Regions from separate parts of the Alteromonas sp. RW2A1 genome, predicted to be linked through region 1. Evidence: predicted binding sites of a transcription regulator. Region 1 holds the regulator's gene; each other region holds the start of a gene.
The links. The regulator sigma-54, encoded in region 1, starts transcription at its own class of promoters, with help from an activator protein. The targets are predictions, from matches to a motif close to GTTGGCACGNNNNTNGNNT.

Region 1 (4,655 bases):
TCACAGTTTGTCTAGCTCTCTACTTAATGCGCAGGTTGTTAATTTAATTCTCTATGACGTATTTGCACGTCGGGATGAATTTCGCTGAATGTTTTTGACAACGTTTGAGCAATATAAACCGAACGGTGCTGACCGCCGGTACAGCCTATAGCAACCGTGACATAGCTTCGGTTGTTTCTTTCCAGGTGAGGAAGCCAAGTGGTAATTAAATTTTGTATTTGCCATACAAACTTGGTTACAACGGGTTGTGAGCCAAGGAATACCTCTACCGGAGCATCGACACCGGTTAGGTGCCGAAGATCTGGCTCCCAATGAGGATTGGGAAGGAAACGGGCATCAAACACATAGTCGGCATCTTTAGGAATACCGTGTTTAAATCCAAAAGACTCGAATACCAGAACGAGACGGGAGCTCTTCTTCCCTAAAATACGCTCGCGAATAATTTCAGCAAGCTGGTGAATCGTTAATTTATCAGTGTCTAAATACAGATCTGCGCGCTCAACAATTGGTGCAAGTAAGTTAGATTCTGCCTTTATAGCTTCCGACAGTGACTTGTTGAGTTTAGCGAGAGGGTGCAGTCGACGGGTTTCGCTAAAACGCTTCACCAGCACATCGTCACTGGCATCAATATAAACGATGGTCATAGACCAGGAAGAGGGCAGGTAGTCTAAAATCTCTACCAAATCGTTAGGGTTTTTAGGCAGGTTTCGCACATCTATGCTTACGGCTACCTGCTCATATTCGTCTACTACCGTGTGGGTGAGGGTAGGTAGCAGGTTTACGGGAATATTATCTACGCAGTAATAACCCAAATCTTCTAGGGCCCTAAGCGCAACTGACTTCCCTGAGCCAGAACGACCACTGATAATAATCAGCTTCACCGATAATTCTCCCTAAAATTTTTTTATGTGCCAAAAGCTAATTCAAAAATGATTTTTCAATTAAGCGCATATTCCAGAAAAGAGCAGCAACAAAGAGCGCGATGCTTCTCCGTGCTGCGTCAATTTATACGCCAAGAGCAGAGATGATATCTTCGTTCGTTTTGGCTCTGCGTATGGCTTTCACCGTATCTTTATCATTAAGTTTACCTGCAACAGTAGCCAGCGTTTGCAAATGGCCTTGAGTTTGTTCTTCAGGTACCAGTAACGCAAAAAATATGTCGACAGGCTTTTCATCAATAGCATCGAAGTTGATTGCAGGTATACAGGTTACAACAATCGCCATTACTTGCTCTAATCCTGCCAAGCGGCCGTGTGGAAGCGCAATGCCGTTGCCTATTCCTGTACTGCCTACTCGCTCCCGAGCCAGTAAACTGTTTAGCACAGTGACTTGATCTATATTCTCATTACCCTGCGCTGCTATATCAGAAATAATTTCTAAGATTCGTTTCTTACTATTGCACTGAACCGCACACTCGGTGCGGTCCAGGCTTACGATGGCTTTAATGTCCATGCTTAATTATCTATTAATGTTTTTTCAGTTTTTCCTTATGCTTGATTACCTGCCGGTCGAGCTTATCCACCATGCTGTCAATCGCTGCATACATATCAGTATTTTCTGAGGATGCAAACACTTCAGCACCGCTAAGGTGCATAGTGGCTTCGGCTTTTTGATTTATTTTTTCTACGTTGAGGATGACATGGACATTAGAAATGTGATCAAAGTGCCGCTCAAGTTTGCTGAACTTCGTATCGACATAATTACGCAAAGAGTCGGTGATTTCGACATGATGACCAGTTAGGTTGATTTGCATATTTCGTCTTCCTTTTAATATAGCGCCTTTAAATAAGGCTTTTGCGTTGGTTAGACGGGGGTATCGATAAAGACTCCCGGTATTTTGCTATTGTCCGCCGAGCGACTTTTATGCCTTGCTCTGCCAACAATAAAGCAATCTTGCTATCGCTTAATGGTTTGCTAGGCGTTTCTGCTGCAACCAATTTCTTTATTAACGCACGGATAGCGGTAGATGAACACTCGCCGCCTGATTCCGTTGCCACGTGGCTGGAGAAAAAATATTTTAACTCGTAAATTCCTCGTGGAGTATGCATGTATTTTTGAGTAGTAACCCGTGAAATTGTCGATTCATGCATGTCTACCATTTCTGCGACATCATTGAGAACCATTGGTTTCATCATTTCGGGGCCGTGCTCAAAAAATCCCATTTGTTGCTGAACAATACAGTTAGCCACTTTCATTAATGTATCGTTTCTCGACTCTAAGCTTTTTATAAACCATTTGGCTTCTTGCATATGAGAGCGTATGAACTGTGAATCGCTACTATTTTTCGCTTTTCTACTCATCGCTGCATACTGCTGGTTTACACCCAGTTTAGGTAAGCTGTCTGGATTCAGTTCTACAGTCCAGCGACCGTTTTTCTTTGCTACCGATACATCGGGGATAACATACTCAGGCTCTTTAGTAACTAAAGCACTACCTGGGCGAGGATTCAAGGTTTGAAGCAAACGCATTGCCTCGCGAAGTTCGTCTTCTTTCAAACGACTCTTACGCATTAAGGTTCTGTAGTCTTTGCTGCTAAGCAAATCCGAATAGTCCTCTATCAGTCTTTTTGCCTCTTCCAACCAAGGGGTATCGTCGGCAAACTGACGAAGTTGAACCATCAGACACTCCTGTGGAGTGCGCGAACCAGAGCCAATGGGATCGAACATTTGAATACGTTTTAGCACGCACTCCACTTCGTCTAACTCTATCTCTTCTTCAACATTTTCGGTTTCAATATCTTCAAAATTAACGGCTTCTAATATTTCGTCTAACGTTGCCGTGAGGTAACCCGATTCATCAATAGAGTCGATAATGGCAATGGCAATCGCTCTGTCGGTATCAGAGAAAGGAGTGAGACGCATTTGCCATAATAAATGGGCTTGAATATCTTCTGTGGTTTCACCCTGGAAAATTTGGTCATCATCGTTGTTTGATGGGCCGGGGGCAGGTGCGGAAGATGCAGAATAATATTCGTCCCACGTACTATCGATGGGCAGTTCATCAGGAAGGTCGTTTTTTTCTAGAGCATCACCAGATTCGATAGTGTCGCTAGATGCCGAAGCAGTGGCCTCGCCAGCGCTATCATCATTATCGATGTTGTTTTTTTCAGCTTGAGGCTCGTCGCTACCTTCTTCAACTTCTAAAAGAGGGTTTGAGTCTAACGCCTCCTGTATCTCTTGCTGAAGGTCGAGTGTAGACAGCTGAAGCAGCTTAATAGCTTGCTGCAGCTGGGGAGTCATTGTTAGTTGTTGACTAAATTTTAACTGTAAAGATGGTTTCATCTACGTCTTATATTTATGCTCTTCAGTGAATGTACCAGAGCGCTTGAGAAAAATGACAATTAGGTTACATATAATAACTATAGCCTGAATTGTTCGCCTAGGTATACATCCCTTACTTTTTGATTACTTAAAACCTGTTCCGCCGTTCCTTGCGCAATAAGTTCGCCATGACTCACAATGTACGCTTTTTCACAGACATCCAATGTTTCTCTCACATTGTGGTCGGTGATGAGGATGCCTATTCCTCTGTCGCGAAGGTGCTGTATTATCTTCTTTATATCATTAACTGATATTGGATCAACACCAGCAAAGGGCTCATCGAGCAAAATAAATTCGGGTTTAGCCGCAAGTGCTCTTGCTATTTCTACCCTGCGACGTTCTCCACCGGAAAGGCTCATACCCACACTATTACGTATATGGTTGATATTGAATTCATCAAGTAGTGCGTCAGCTTCTTCTTCCTGTTGCTGAGAGTTCAAATCCTTTCGGGTTTGCAAAATAGCCATGATATTTTCATGCACAGTCAGTTTTCTAAATATAGACGCTTCTTGAGGTAAATAACCAATTCCACCGCGAGCGCGTTCGTGCATGGGCTGATGCGTTAATTCTTTATCGTCTATTAATATCTGCCCTTTGTCTGACGGCACCAGACCGACAATCATATAAAACGTTGTCGTTTTTCCCGCGCCATTTGGGCCTAACAGCCCAACAATCTGCCCTGTAGAGACTGACAGACTAACATCAATCACAACTTGGCGGGATTTGTATGCCTTAGCAAGGTTTTTTGCACTAAGAGTAGCCATTACTGTTGCTTGCCTTTACCGTCTTTGCTTTTGTCTGTGTCATTATCACTGCCATCATCACTATTCGAATCGTCTTTTTTGACTTTTCTAATAGACTCTGGCGTAAATACCGTGGTAACGCGACCTTTACCATCTTCTTGATTGCCGCCAGTTGCTAATAACTGTTCAGTTATCATATCAAAGGTAATGTTATCGCCCTTTACTTGGCTGCTATCTTGCCGTAATTCAGCGTTGCCGCTCAGTGAAATAGTGCGCTTTGCAACCTCGTAACGAATCTCGTTAGCTTGTGCCGATACTGGATTTCCATCTTCTAGTTTTTGCGAGTAGCTAGCAGGTTTACCTCGCGCGACAAAAATCTCACGACCACTGCCTCCAGAGGCAATAACTTCTACTTCGTCAGCTTCAATAACTAAAGAGCCTTGGGTAATAAGCACATTGTCTTTGTACAAAGCAGTTTTATTTTTCCCATCTATAAACTGAGAGTTCGAGCCAATCTCGATAGGAAGGCTAAAGTCCTTTTCGTTGGCAAGCACTGGGCCGGCGCATAAGACAAATATAGCGCTAGTTGCTA
Region 2 (4,655 bases), 1.4 Mb from region 1:
ATAATGCAATAATGAGAACCACTAAAGAGCGCATAACAAAACCCACCATATTAAAGAGGCCACCAAGGAGAAGAGAAAAACTTCGCTAACCAGCCCTTTTCTTGCGCACTAGCAAATGAACCAGTACCGCTATATTGAATTCTTGCATTGGCAATACGTGTAGATTGCACTTGGTTATCGGGGTCTATATCAAGGGGCCTGACTATCCCAGTAAGTCGAATGTATTCATCTCCATGGTTTAGGGTCATCCACTTTTCTCCCCTTACTACAAGATTACTATTAGGCAATACATCTACCACAGTAACGGATATGCTACCTTGAAGACTGTTAGTTTGATTAGCTGCGGCGTCTCCAGCAAAGTCATTAGAGCCATCAATGCCAAGTTGAATTGATTCGGAGCCAATATTTACCGCATTGCCTCCAAGACCAATGATGGGATCAAGCTCGGCAGAAGTTTCTCTCGACGTTGTGGTATTTGCGGACTTTGTAGCAGCAGTATTTTCACTGAGCACAACGGTGATAATGTCACCGATTTGGCGCGCTGTAACATCTGAATAAAGGCTTCTCGCTAAATGTCCACGGAACAAGGAACCATCCTCTATGATAGTTTCTTTCGGATAGTCTGGAATAATAGGAGCGTAAAAAGGATCATTCGCTTGTATTGGTTGCTCTGGCGTACTCTCACACCCAGATAGCGTAGCTAATACAACAAGAGCAAATAACAAGAAGCCAAAACGATGCATAATAAGCACTCCTACAACTGCTGAATAACTTGTCCGAGCATCTGATCCACTGATGAAATAACTTTCGAGTTCATTTCATACAGACGCTGGCTCTCAATCAAGTTAACCAATTCTTCAGTCACATTTACGTTAGACGTTTCAAGCGCACCTTGCGCTAACATTCCAAGTCCCTGAAGCCCTGGAACGCCTCGCACCGGAAACCCACTAGATACTGTTTCTGCATAAAGATTCTGACCTATAGGCTGTAATCCCGTGGGGTTCACAAAATCAGCGATATTTATCTGACCTAACTGTTGAGGTTGCGCTTGCCCGCGAATACTCACGCTTACCTGACCATCTTGAGAAATAGTAATCTGCTGTGCATCTGGCGGAATTGTAATTTGAGGTTGAAGCAAATAACCGGCGCCAGACGTTACAATTTGTCCTTGATCATTTAGACCAAACTGTCCATTACGACTGTACGCTGTTGTGCCATCGGGCTGCAAAATTTCGAAATAACCACGTCCTTGAATAGATAAATCTAACGCATTATCTGTGGTAAGCAGGTTTCCTTGTGTATGAGCCTTCTGTGTTGAAACAACTTTCGACCCAGAGCCTAGCATGAGGCCTGAAGGCAGCTCGGTATCCGCAGATGAGCGTCCGCCAGGCTGGTTAATGTTCTGATAGAGTAAATCTTCAAACACGGCGCGATCTTTTTTGAAACCTACCGTAGAAGCATTTGCTAAGTTGTTAGAAACCACAGACACATCGGTTTGAGCGGCATCTAATCCGGTTTTACTAATCCACAGTGCTGGGTGCATGTTAACCTCCAAACAACGCGACATTGCGCGCCATTATTTATCAAAAAAAGAGTGACTATAAAATTCGCAACATCATGTTGCCGCGGGTATCGAGTTCTTCCGCTTGCTTCATTACTTTAACTTGCAGCTCGTAGTGACGCTGCAGACTGATCATATCTACCATTTCTTCAACGGCGTTAACGTTAGACCCCTCTAACATGCCAGACATGACTTTTACATTGGCTGACGGGTCTGCAACCGAACCGTCTTTCATATGAAATAAACCGTCTGTGCCTCTTTCCATATCGGCATAGTTAGAACTAACAAGTTTAATTCTGCCTACCGTTTCTATAACGTTAGCCGGTGCCCCAACCTGTCTCATGGATAGCGTACCGTCCGTCGCAATAGTAAGGTTATCTAATGGCACCGGAAGAAAAAGTGGACCGTTATCACCTAACACAGCCCGCCCATTTACGTCTGTCAATATTCCGTCACTACCCAATTTGAAGTTGCCGTTTCGAGAGTAGGCTTCTTGACCGTTTTCATCTTGAACTGCAAACCAACCGTCACCCTGTATCGCTACATCTAAGTCGCGATCGGTTTTAATCATCGGACCTGATTCATAGTTGTTTGATGGACTCTCTGTCATTGAAAAAACGCGGGTAGGCAAACCTTCGCCGTACGCCGGCATTGCTCTAGCCTGCTCTAGCTGAGCACGAAAACCTGTCGTTTGCGCATTGGCTAAGTTATTTGAGCGAATCCCCGTTGCCATAAGGTCTTGAGACGCACCGCTAGCTGCAATATAGAGAAGTTTATCCATGACTGACTTTTGACTCTGTTCAAACCATACACAAACATTGCAAAGGCAGTGCCACTTTGCTTTTCTTTAGATAAGGAGTGACAAACTGGAAGAGGTAACATTGTTTTACAAAGAGATTTTTGTAATAAAAAAGCCGTAGATGATGTCTACGGCTTGACCTTTTTTACTTTTGGAAGAGCAACTTACTTAGGAAAAGCAACCCACAAAAGTTTTTCTCTTCAGGGTTAGATATCAGCAAATCATAGATTAGGCGATTATCTGATATTCAAAATTGTCTGGTTGAGCGTGTTATTCACCTCAAGAGCTCGGGAGTTTGCTTGGAAGTTCCGCTGAGCAATAATCATATCGATGAGTTCAGTAGTGAGATTAACGTTAGCTTGTTCTAGAGACGATGAATTAATCTCACCAAATGTTCCCGTGGTGGCTTCGCCCGCTAACGCTTCGCCCGACAAAATACTCTCTTTCCACTGAGTTCCACTCTCCTGCGTTAGACCTTGCTCATTGGAAAAGCGAACTAGTGCAACTCGCACAATAGGCTCTGATGTACCGTTTGAGAATGTCGCTCGAACCAAGCCATCGGGACCAATATCAATACCGGTTAGACGTCCAACCGGCAGGCCGTCCTGCTCAAGTGACGTTACTTCGAAAGCAGAAGCAAATTGAGTTGGCTCATTTGGCGTGGCGTTATTCACATCTAAATTAAAATCTATGCTTATCTGTTGACTCGGGTCAGAACCGTTAGCAAGGATTGTTGCCCCTAGTGCCTCAGTTTGCATTTTAAAGTCTAGGGTTGGAAGTCCGTCAGGCGTCTCCATTCCGTTGAAGTCACCACCTTGAGAAAACAACAGTTTTGAAGCAGTTACTGCATTACCTGTATTTCCGCCAACAGAGTTTACTGCGGTGGCAGGGTCGGTATCTGCCCCTGTTGAGTCGGTCATATCTACCAATTGATCATCAACAGCTGTTACCACATACCACTCGTTGTCTGCGGTAGGCGCACTATCTTTAATGAAGTAATACGTCATTACATGACTATCGCCTAATGAGTCATAGACAGTAACAGACGTTGCTGCGTTATACGTCAGTGGATCCTGTGGGTCAAAATCCTGAGGATCCAAGCCAACATCTCCTGCAGGTAAATTCATTCGAATATCCACCTCTGAGGTTTGTTGAGGCGAACCAGATGAATCAGGGATCCGAACAGGCTCGGTGGTACTCAACGCAACTGAAGCGCTTGTTCCGTCGGCGTTTACTGGAAAACCAAGCAGGTTATCACCATTACTATTTACAACGAAGTTATCGTCATCTAGTTTGAATTGGCCCGCGCGAGTAAAAGAGAAGTCTCGAGATGTTATCTCCGGCACAGTGGCAAAAAAGCCATTCCCTGTTATAGCTAAATCAAGAGATGTATTGGTAAACTGTAAGCTACCCTGTGAAAACTGTTGCGCAACCTCCTGTGTGAGTACACCATCACCGACTTTGGTTTTACCGCCAGCAAGCAGTGATGCTGCATACACATCCCCAAACTCAGCTCTGGATTCTTTAAAACCTACAGTGTTCACGTTTGCAATGTTATTGGCTGTGACATCCAAATCTTTTTGCGCGGCTGAAACGCCGCTCAGTGCAATATTAAAAGACATTATTTGTTCTCCTACTAACTGCCGATTTGAATGACGTCGTCGAGATTAATACTGACATCACCATCCAAATTCAAAATTACGCCCTGCCCGCTACCGGCCAGACTTACGCTACCTACGTGACGGTTTACTGCTGTATTAAGCTGTACACCCTCACCGTTTACCTCGCCCGTGGCGCTAATAACATACTCACCAGCCTGCATAGGGTTGCCACGCTGATCTCTGCCGTCCCAGTCAAACTGAATATTACCGGCGGTCTGAGTACCAGCATCAATGGTTTTTATAACTTCACCAAATTGGTTTTGGATAGTGATAGTCATATTCTGGACCGTTTCTTCATTTACCACGACACCAGAAATCCCACTTGAATCATTCGCCATAAAGCCAACATTGCCTTGTACAAGCACGTTCTGACCTATAAGGCTCGATGCTTGGAGTGCTTGGTTTGACGTCATAGAAGAGGCAAACGATTCAAATTTCTCATTGAGCTGAGAAATCCCGTCGGCCATAGTAAATGACGTCATCTGCGCTACCATTTGATCGTTATCAACCGGCTTAGTCGGGTCCTGATTAGCAAGCTGCTCTGTAAGCATTGCGAAAAAGTCTTCCTGATTAAGCTGCTGCTCGGTGCCATCCGCAATTTTTACCTTCTCTTCTTGCCAGTAGAGGTCGGTGT
Region 3 (4,655 bases), 1.1 Mb from region 1:
AAGATGTTTGGGGGCTGGCGTGGCAAGGTAAGTAAAGTAGAGAGTGTAAATTTTTCTTAATGTTGTGTTGCTTTTTACACACGGCTTAAGCGCATATTACCTTACTCCTTCCAGTTGTTTTAGCTTGGTAGAGAGCGGCATCTACCTTTTGAAGTATTGAAGAAGATGTTGCTTGATTTTGTAATAGGGGAAAACTTAATTTATCAAACGCCACAGTCGTTATGCCTCAAAAATATAGGTGTGTGATAGCGTTCGCTTTTTCACACACATCTTTATATCATCCTCGCTTAACCCGCTGTTTTTAAGAATTTGGCGTGCTATGGATTTAGACGATATGGTGCTGTGCTCGTCTAATAAAGTATCAAGGGCTTTCATTACATATCTTGGCGTAGCCATGGCATTTCACCATTTGCGTTGAACGAATTTTAAACGCCTTAGAGGGCAGGTTTGATCACCCCCATGTTGATTATGTGTTGCCGCTTTTTTTGGAGAGACCTTGTTTGAATATTTTTTATGAACTCATAACAGCAGGTGGTGCACTGAGCACTTTAAGCGCTACTTTGCTTATAGTGGCTTCATTTTTTACCTCCTTGATTACAGCATCTCTGGGAATAGGCGGTGGCGTTCTGCTATTAGCTATTCTAGCCTCAACCTTGCCATTAACTGCGCTTATTCCAGTTCATGGCCTGGTTCAGCTTGGCTCAAACGGGAATAGAGCGTTAATGACCCGCACGCATGTCGATAAACAAATCGTCATGTACTTTAGTTTTGGTGCCTTACTAGGTGGCATTTTGGCATCATTTATTGTTGTGCAGCTTCCTTTGGTGTTTATTCAGTTTGCGGTTTCTGGGTTTATCCTTTTTATGGTGTGGGGAAAGAAACCTAAAGCGCATGAACTATCTCCCATTGGGCGCAGCATTGCAGGGTTTATTACCACAATCCTCTCCATGTTCGTGGGGGCAACAGGGCCTTTAGTTGCTGCATTTGTTCATCGTAGTGTTGCTGACAAAATGCGTATTACCGCAACACTCGCAACCTGTATGACTATCCAACATGCGTTGAAAGCATTCGTTTTTCTCTTTGTGGGGTTTTCTTTTGGTCAGTGGGGCGGTGTTATTGTTGCCATGATTGCAAGTGGTGCATTAGGTACTTTTGTTGGGTTACGAGTGCTCAAACGCGTGCCAAACGAAACCTTCAATTGGTTGTTTAAAGCCGTTATTACCTTACTTGCAATTAGGTTGCTATGGCAGGCGATACAAAATGCAGGCCTATTATAGTGGTCGGAGTTTTAGCAAAATTTATTTTACTTTGTTTTTATACTGATATCGGCTTTTTGAAGCTTTCTGTACAAGGTTCTCACGCTTACATTGAGTGCTTTGGCAAGTTCTTCCATGCTGCCGCTGTAGTGCTGACACACCTTTTTTAGATAGAACTCTTCTGCCTTTTCAAGCGTTGTAACTGCATTGAGTATCAGGTTCTCGTCCATATCAAGCGTGGGCTGTTTTGCTACCAGAGCCGAGCTTTTGCTTAATTCTGCATGTTTTTTAGGTGCAGTGCGTAAAACTGTATCAGGAAGGTCGTATTCACCAATTACAGACTCATTAGACAGCAACGCAGCTTGCTCAATAATGTTTTTCAGCTCTCTAATATTGCCAGGAAAAGCGTAGTGCGTGAGCCGCTTAATAGCGTTTTTATGAAGACGTTTTTTATCTGAAAGGTTTCTTAAAATATGCTCAGCTAAAAGTGGAATGTCTGTTGGGCGCTCTCGAAGGGCCGGTAACGTTATTGGAAACCCAGCAATTCTATAATACAAATCTTGCCTAAACTCTCCTGTTTGAACCAAGGCATAGATGTCTTTATGCGATGCACAAATTAATCTGAAGTTTGCTTTTTTTACAACCGTGCTGCCAACTGGGCGATAGGTTTGTGTTTCAAATAAACGGAGCAATTTAACCTGCATGCTTAAAGGCACGTCTCCAATTTCATCGAAAAACAAGGTGCCGCCTTCGGCAGCGTCAACCAACCCTTTCTTATTTGACGATGCTCCTGTGAATGCCCCTTTTTCATAACCAAAAAGCTCGCTTTCAAATAAGGTGTCGGTAAGGCCGGTACATTCAATAACCACAAAGGGCTTCTCTGCGCGGTAACTCGATGAATGCAAGGCTTGTGAAACCAGTTCTTTTCCAGTTCCCGTTTCACCTTGTAATAGCACCGCAATATCAGACTTTGCCGCTCTATTGATCTTGTTCAGCATGGCTTTAAACGCGTCAGACTCGCCAACCAATTTTCCTTTTGAGGGTGTGTTAGACGCAAATGCCAACTTATCTAAAATTTCTAAATAACCTATCAAGTCTCCTTGACCATCGAAAATAGGGCGCATAAGAATATCGCAATAACTTTGCCCTTCATTGGTGGAGTGAATATGTACAGCACTTGCAACCTTTCCCGTTTCTTTGCTTTCCTGCATAGGGCAAGTCTCGCCACATTCGTTGCAAGGTTTGCTATTGCGGTGTGACACCTGATAACAGGTACTGAAACCCAGCTTGATATTTACAGGATAGGTGTCTTTATACGGTTTGTTGACCGCCTCTATGACATAGTCGGGGCTAATAAAAATGGCCGGTTTATCGATGGCGTCGATCATGGCTTGAATGATAGAAAAATTCATATCCTGCTTGCACTATATTCCGTTGGTTGCCACATCGTCTTTATTCTCATTTTTATATGGGTTTTTAGCAATGTTGTTGGTATTACTTTCACTTTCTGTAAAAGAGTTTTGAGCCCGAAATTTGCCGCTTAGCTCTATCAATGCCAGATAGTATCTGTGTCCACAATTAAAAATGCTAGCACATTGGCACGTCGCTTGTTTACTAAACACTTAAGCTCACCTTTCATAACGCTTTTTTGATAGTTGCCTGTTGAGAGCAAACTATTGATAAAAACTGTTCGACGAAAGTTTTTCGTCATAAGCCTTATGAATTGGTATAAACAACGAATACGAACTAATCAACGGGTGAAAAAATGAAAAATGAAGTAAAGGTATTATCGGAAAAATGCGATAAACAAACGAGCCACTCAAATAAACTCAATCTAGCCAATTTATCAAAATACATATGTTTTGCATTGGTGGGCTTTAGCAGCATAGCTAGTGCGGTACAGCAGACTACAACAGATCTCAATGAACAAGATAACCGCAATGAAGCGCGTGCTCACGCGAAGGAGCTCGGAAGCAATCTAAAAACGCGCTTGCAAGAGGCAATAAAGCGCGGAGGCCTAGAGGTAGGAGTCGAGGAGTGTAAATTAGTAGCAGAACCCATCGCTCATTCTTTAAGTAAAGAGGGATGGACGGTGGGTAGAACGGCGCTAAGGGTAAGAAACCCAAATAATAAACCCGACGACTGGGAAACGGCACAGCTTATAAAGTTTGCTGAGCAACTGTCTGAAAATGTCACTGGTCCCTTAGAGGCTACCCACGTTGATGGGAAGACCGGCGAATTTCGCTATATGAAGGCTATCACCACTGGGCAAGTGTGTACGGCGTGTCATGGTGAACAAGTGTCCCCCTCTGTGTTAAGTGCGATTAAAAAGGCATACCCTGAAGATGAAGCCACCGGCTTTAAGCCTGGCAGCTTGCGCGGCGCGTTCACTTTAAGATACTCACCAACAGATGCTGAGTAAGGCATAGTCTTGTTACCTCTAACTATTCCAGTTTGCCATTTTTGTCACTTTTTTGACAAAAATGGCGGTAATATTTTCTCGCTACCTTGCGTTGGATCAAAATTCCCCCGTCTTCTAGGTGCAATATTTTCACTCAACAGTGGGGGCATAGTGCTCTTATCTGTGATGAGAAAGCCGAAAGAACGATAACTTTGCGACTGCTACTTAAAAATAGGGATAGCTCGCAACAGTTTTTGCAACAGGCTAATTGACTAACATTATTGTTAAGTGTGTAAAGCGCACCGAAGATACGAGGGAGAAGACCCATGAGCGATACGTTAATAGAACTATCGCGGTGGCAATTTGCGTTAACCGCAATGTTCCACTTTATATTTGTACCCCTAACGCTGGGGCTTAGCTTTTTACTAGCCATCATGGAGTCGGTTTATGTTATGACCGGCAAAGAGATATACAAGCAGATGACTCAATTTTGGGGCAAGTTGTTTGGTATTAACTTCGCTATCGGCGTGGCTACAGGCTTAACGATGGAGTTCCAGTTCGGTATGAACTGGTCGTATTACTCACATTACGTGGGTGATATTTTTGGCGCTCCGCTTGCTATTGAAGGCCTAATGGCGTTCTTTTTAGAATCGACATTTGTGGGTCTCTTTTTCTTCGGCTGGGACAAAATGTCTAAGGTGAAACACCTTATGGCTACTTGGCTGGTTGCCATTGGCTCAAACTTCTCTGCACTGTGGATCTTAATTGCCAATGGCTGGATGCAATACCCAGTTGGTGCTGACTTTAACTTTGAAGCCATGCGCATGGAAATGACCAGCTTCGCAGAAGTTATATTCAATCCGGTAGCACAGGTGAAATTTGTCCACACAGTCTCAGCAGGTTACGTCACTGGTGCTATCTTCGTATTAGCTATTTCTAGCTACTACTTACTCAATCATAAGCATATTGCTTTTGCCCGTCGCTCGTTTGCCATTGCG
Region 4 (4,655 bases), 1.7 Mb from region 1:
CCGCAGGCTAGACACTAAGGGCTTCCCAGATTTTAAATTGCATTTAGCACAAAGTTTAGCCAACGGTACTCCATACGTAAACCGTCATGTCGATGAGAACGACAGCCCAGATGAGTATACCAATAAGATTTTCGAATCGACCATGGCGTCTCTTGAAGTGGCGAGACAGTCGATAGACGTAAACGTGGTAAACCGAGTTGTTGATCTGTTGACACAAGCGCAGAAGATTTCATTCTTTGGCCTTGGCGCCTCTGCATCTGTCGCCCACGATGCATTAAACAAATTCTTTCGCTTCAATGTTCCAGTGGTTTATTTTGAAGATATCTTAATGCAGCGAATGAGCTGTATGAATTGCTCGGCTGGCGATGTCGTTGTTCTCATTAGTCACACCGGCAGAACCAAAAGTTTGGTCGAGATTGCCCAAATCTCTCGCATGAACGACGCAACTGTGGTGGGTATAACCTCTGCAGATAGTCCGTTAGCACAAGAATGTAGTTATGTGCTTTCTCTTGAAGTACCAGAAGACACCGACATGTATATGCCCATGGCATCACGTATTGCGCAATTAACGCTAATCGATGTGCTCGCAACGGGTTTCACACTTCGCAGAGGCAACAAATTTAGAGAGAATTTAAAACGGGTAAAAGATACTCTGCGCGGCTCTCGATACGAAAAGCGAGATGGGTAGCGTTAGAAATGCAAGCCCTACTCAGTGATATTGCATATTAGTGAGCTTGCTTAACGGCATCTGTGCTCTATAATTTAAAAAAGTCTCTATATTGAAAACGTTGCGATTATTTAGCATTTTCTCGCCTTATTTATCCATTTTGGTCAAAAATTGTAAGTAATTTCACTACAACTGGTCGAGCCAGTGCAGCGTTTTTCTTTCTTTCATTCACATTTTTGTCAAAATAAACTACTATTCTGTAATAAAATTACGTAAAGCGATTACAGCATCAGTGTGTTGGCGTATTCGACTTACTTATCTTTTCTATAAAAGAAGCAGCGACGGAACCCCATGACTAGAAGAACCAAAATTCTTGCCACATTAGGCCCCTCAACAGATTCACTTGAAAAAATTAAAGCACTTATTGCAGCCGGAGCAAATACGGTTCGCATGAACTTTTCTCACGGCCAAGCAGAGGACCACATTGAGCGTGCTAAACGCGTTCGCGAAGCTGCTAAAAGCTTGGGTAAGTACGTTGCTATTTTAGGTGATTTGCAAGGACCAAAAATTCGTGTAGCAAGATTTGTTGATGGTGCTGTTCACTTAAATATCGGCGCAACCTTCGTGCTCGACGCAGAACTAGAAAGAGATGCCGGCACTGTAGATAAAGTAGGTATAGATTATAAAGCCCTTCCCGACGATGTCTCTGCAGGCGACATTTTGCTGCTGGACGACGGCCGAATTCAATTAAAGGTCACAGGTGTAGAAGGTCGAAAAGTCATTACTGAAGTCACCGTTGGTGGCAAGCTGTCTAACAATAAAGGAATCAACCGTCAGGGCGGCGGTCTATCGGCTGAAGCTCTTACAGAGAAAGATAAACAAGACATAAAAACAGCGGCGCTCATTGGCGTAGATTATCTAGCGGTATCATTCCCAAGAAGTGGCGCAGACCTAAATTATGCCCGTGAACTTGCAGAAGCAGCAGGCTGTCACGCGAAAATTTGTGCAAAAGTTGAGCGTGCCGAAACAGTAGCAACAGATGAAGCGATTACCGACATTATCAGTGCGTCTGACGCAGTTATGGTAGCACGCGGCGATCTGGGTGTTGAAATTGGTGACGCTGAACTCGTCGGCGTACAGAAAAAGCTTATTGCGCGCTCTCGCCAGTTGAACAAAGTTGTTATTACAGCAACGCAAATGATGGAATCGATGATAGATAGCCCAATGCCAACTCGTGCTGAGGTAATGGACGTAGCCAATGCCGTACTTGATGGTACCGATGCGGTTATGCTGTCAGCAGAAACTGCTGCGGGTAGCTTCCCTATTGAAACTGTTGAAGCCATGGCTAGAGTATGTGAGGGTGCAGAGACACATCCAAGCGTTAAAATTTCAAAGCACCGCATGGATCAGCAGTTTTCATCTACCAGTGAATCCATCGCCCTGTCTGCGGTATATGCTGCTAACCACTTGCCAAGCATAAAGGCCATTGTTGGGTTAACAGAAAGTGGTAATACCCCCAAACTTATGTCGCGTATTACAACATCACTTCCTATTATCGCAATGTCACGTCACGAATCTACACTGAATGCCATGGCACTTTACCGTGGCGTTAAGCCAATATTTTTCGATTCATCTAACAGCGAACCAGGTCAGCTTAAACACGATGTAGTGGCGTGTTTAAAAGAAAAAGGACTTGTTGAAAGTGGCGACAGTATTATTCTGACTTACGGTGATGAGATGGAAAAAGTGGGCGCTACAAACACGCTGAAGGTGGTTGACGTAGAATAACCAGCTATCTTGCAGTTGATGCAGTCACGTTTTTGCAAAAGACGTGCTAGCAACTCAGACCAACAAATCAGACCAACAAAAAAAGGGGCTAACGCCCCTTTTTGCTGTTTAGATGTATAAGCTCAGATGTACTGGCTCAGACTATCAACCAATTAGTTCATCGCTGTTTCTGTGACTACTGTCAGGTTGTTCTCTACGTCTTTCACGTCAGAAGCATTTTTAGCAATCTCAATCGCTAAGTCTTCTTCAGCGTCAGAGTCAACTGTACCTGTTAAGGTAACGACACCGTTTTCTACATCTACATCGATGTCAAAACCAGAAATGTCGGTATCCATAAGTAACCTTGTTTTTACCACGGTTGCAATTTTAGCATCCGTCAGCTCACTGGCACCTTGCTCGTAGCCCTCTTCCATGTCGTCAGACATTTTAGAGGTCATCGAATCGATATCTCTGTCTTCGATAACGGTAAGTTTGTTATCTACTGACATCACGCCGTCAATGTTGGCGACTAGTTCTTCAGCAAGCTTTTTGTCCACTGAGTTCTCTACTTTACCCGTTAAAATAACGTCGCCGTTTTTAACGTCTGTATTAATGTCAAAGGAATCAAGGTTGCCATTGAACAGCAGCGTAGCTTCAGCCTTGCCATCAATCCATGCGTCTTTGGCGCCTTCTTCCCATGCGTTATCTGTTTGGCTATTTGAGTTCATGTCACCTGCAAAAGCAGCCGTTGACACTTATGTAGCAATAATCATAGATAGTATTGTACGTTTCATAACATTTCTCCTTTGTTGAAACTCAAGTATGAGTAAGCTAGGTTCATGCCAATGCCTTAAGCCATTGATATATTTACTATTCGTCAATAAATTTTGGAAATTTAGATTCGTCTGCCTGAAAACATTGCGTAGCATTCGGCAAAAATTACTGATTCTCATTTAGATTCAATCAACACTGCTTTAATAAAGTCTCTTTTCCGCTAAGTACGACTTGAACAACACATGTCTTTGGAAAAGCAAATTAGATGGCACACCTGTAAGAATTTATTAAGCAGTGCATCTTTTTAGTTAAATAAAGCGTTACGTAAATGAAAGCTTGAATTCGTGACATCAATTACATGTAATATGGTTGTCATCTTTATACCTCTTGCTGATTCATATCAGTAGACTAGAACTCATCAATATATTACGGACAATAAATGGACATTTTTCTTCTATTAATATCGACGTTTTTAATCGCGGTTAGCTTTGTACCCTTATTACCGTCCTCGCACTGGTTAGTGAGAGTGTGGGAATTCCCTCGCTTGCAAATCGCTGTACTCATTATTGCAGCTCTTATCTCTCATGCGTTCTTTACAATTGAAGACTACACATATCTTTCAATAACGCCGTTTCTAATCTATGCACTAGTCACTGGGTTAGTGATAAGTTTGGTATACCAACTTGTTTGGATCCTTCCCTACACTCCCCTTTATCGAACAGATGTTCAACGCAGTAAAACCCCTTCCAAAAAACGCACAATTAGCATACTTTCGAGCAATGTCTTTATGCACAACAGCAACTATCAAAAGCTGCTGGACCATGTAACCGACAAGAGGCCTGATTTTTTGGTTACACTTGAATCAAATGAAAAATGGCAGCGAGCACTTCAGCCATTGGAGAAAGACTATCCTTACACTAAGTTTTGTGCTCTTGAAAATCTCTATGGCATGCATGTGTACAGTAAGTATGAGTTTGAAGAACACCAGTTGCGTTTCTTGGTTGAAGACGATGTACCGTCGGTAAAGGCTATCGTAAGAGTGGATGGTGTTCCTATTACACTGCAGTTTATTCATCCCAAACCCCCAAGCCCGACAGAAAATGAATATGCACGGCCCAGAGACATAGAGTTAAATATTGTGGGCAAGGAAGTGGCTCAGACAACGGGTCCTGTAGTTGTCGCAGGAGACTTAAACGATGTCGCGTGGTCGCCCACCACAAGAAAGTTTAAAAAGGTAAGCGGGCTACTAGACCCCAGAGAAGGTAGAGGATTCTTTAATACGTTCCATGCCCATTACCCTCTTGTTAAATGGCCTCTAGATCACGTTTTTCATTCATCACATTTTAAACTGGTACGTTTAGAGCGACTAAGCGATATTGGCTCAGACCATTATCCTTTGTACACAGAATTGGAATTGGCGTTGGAGTAACGCCTTTTCTCTATAAAA

Region 2: the regulator sigma-54 is predicted to act here: its motif matches at 2,380-2,398, upstream of flgF (flagellar basal-body rod protein FlgF).
Region 3: the regulator sigma-54 is predicted to act here: its motif matches at 2,851-2,869, upstream of BM528_RS17230 (Tll0287-like domain-containing protein).
Region 4: the regulator sigma-54 is predicted to act here: its motif matches at 3,263-3,281, upstream of BM528_RS11335 (BON domain-containing protein).

Annotation. Positions count from the first base shown of each region.
Region 1 is NZ_CP018031.1:836,008-840,662, forward strand. Features, by position in the region: gene BM528_RS03750 (HPr family phosphocarrier protein) at 1-4, opposite strand, end outside; gene rapZ (RNase adapter RapZ) at 39-881, opposite strand; gene BM528_RS03760 (PTS sugar transporter subunit IIA) at 1,006-1,452, opposite strand; gene hpf (ribosome hibernation promoting factor) at 1,466-1,753, opposite strand; gene BM528_RS03770 (RNA polymerase factor sigma-54) at 1,782-3,281, opposite strand; gene lptB (LPS export ABC transporter ATP-binding protein) at 3,359-4,084, opposite strand; gene lptA (lipopolysaccharide transport periplasmic protein LptA) at 4,084-4,655, opposite strand, start outside; gene lptC (LPS export ABC transporter periplasmic protein LptC) at 4,646-4,655, opposite strand, start outside.
Region 2 is NZ_CP018031.1:2,245,408-2,250,062, forward strand. Features, by position in the region: gene BM528_RS10130 (flagellar basal body P-ring protein FlgI) at 1-34, opposite strand, end outside; gene flgH (flagellar basal body L-ring protein FlgH) at 51-743, opposite strand; gene flgG (flagellar basal-body rod protein FlgG) at 755-1,543, opposite strand; gene flgF (flagellar basal-body rod protein FlgF) at 1,599-2,342, opposite strand; gene flgE (flagellar hook protein FlgE) at 2,597-3,982, opposite strand; gene BM528_RS10155 (flagellar hook assembly protein FlgD) at 3,997-4,655, opposite strand, start outside.
Region 3 is NZ_CP018031.1:3,911,158-3,915,812, reverse strand. Features, by position in the region: gene BM528_RS18585 (hypothetical protein) at 220-396, opposite strand; gene BM528_RS17240 (sulfite exporter TauE/SafE family protein) at 501-1,277, shown strand; gene BM528_RS17235 (sigma-54 interaction domain-containing protein) at 1,304-2,644, opposite strand; gene BM528_RS17230 (Tll0287-like domain-containing protein) at 3,022-3,678, shown strand; gene BM528_RS17225 (cytochrome ubiquinol oxidase subunit I) at 3,984-4,655, shown strand, end outside.
Region 4 is NZ_CP018031.1:2,537,451-2,542,105, forward strand. Features, by position in the region: gene BM528_RS11325 (MurR/RpiR family transcriptional regulator) at 1-688, shown strand, start outside; gene pyk (pyruvate kinase) at 1,019-2,455, shown strand; gene BM528_RS11335 (BON domain-containing protein) at 2,608-3,162, opposite strand; gene BM528_RS11340 (endonuclease/exonuclease/phosphatase family protein) at 3,648-4,637, shown strand.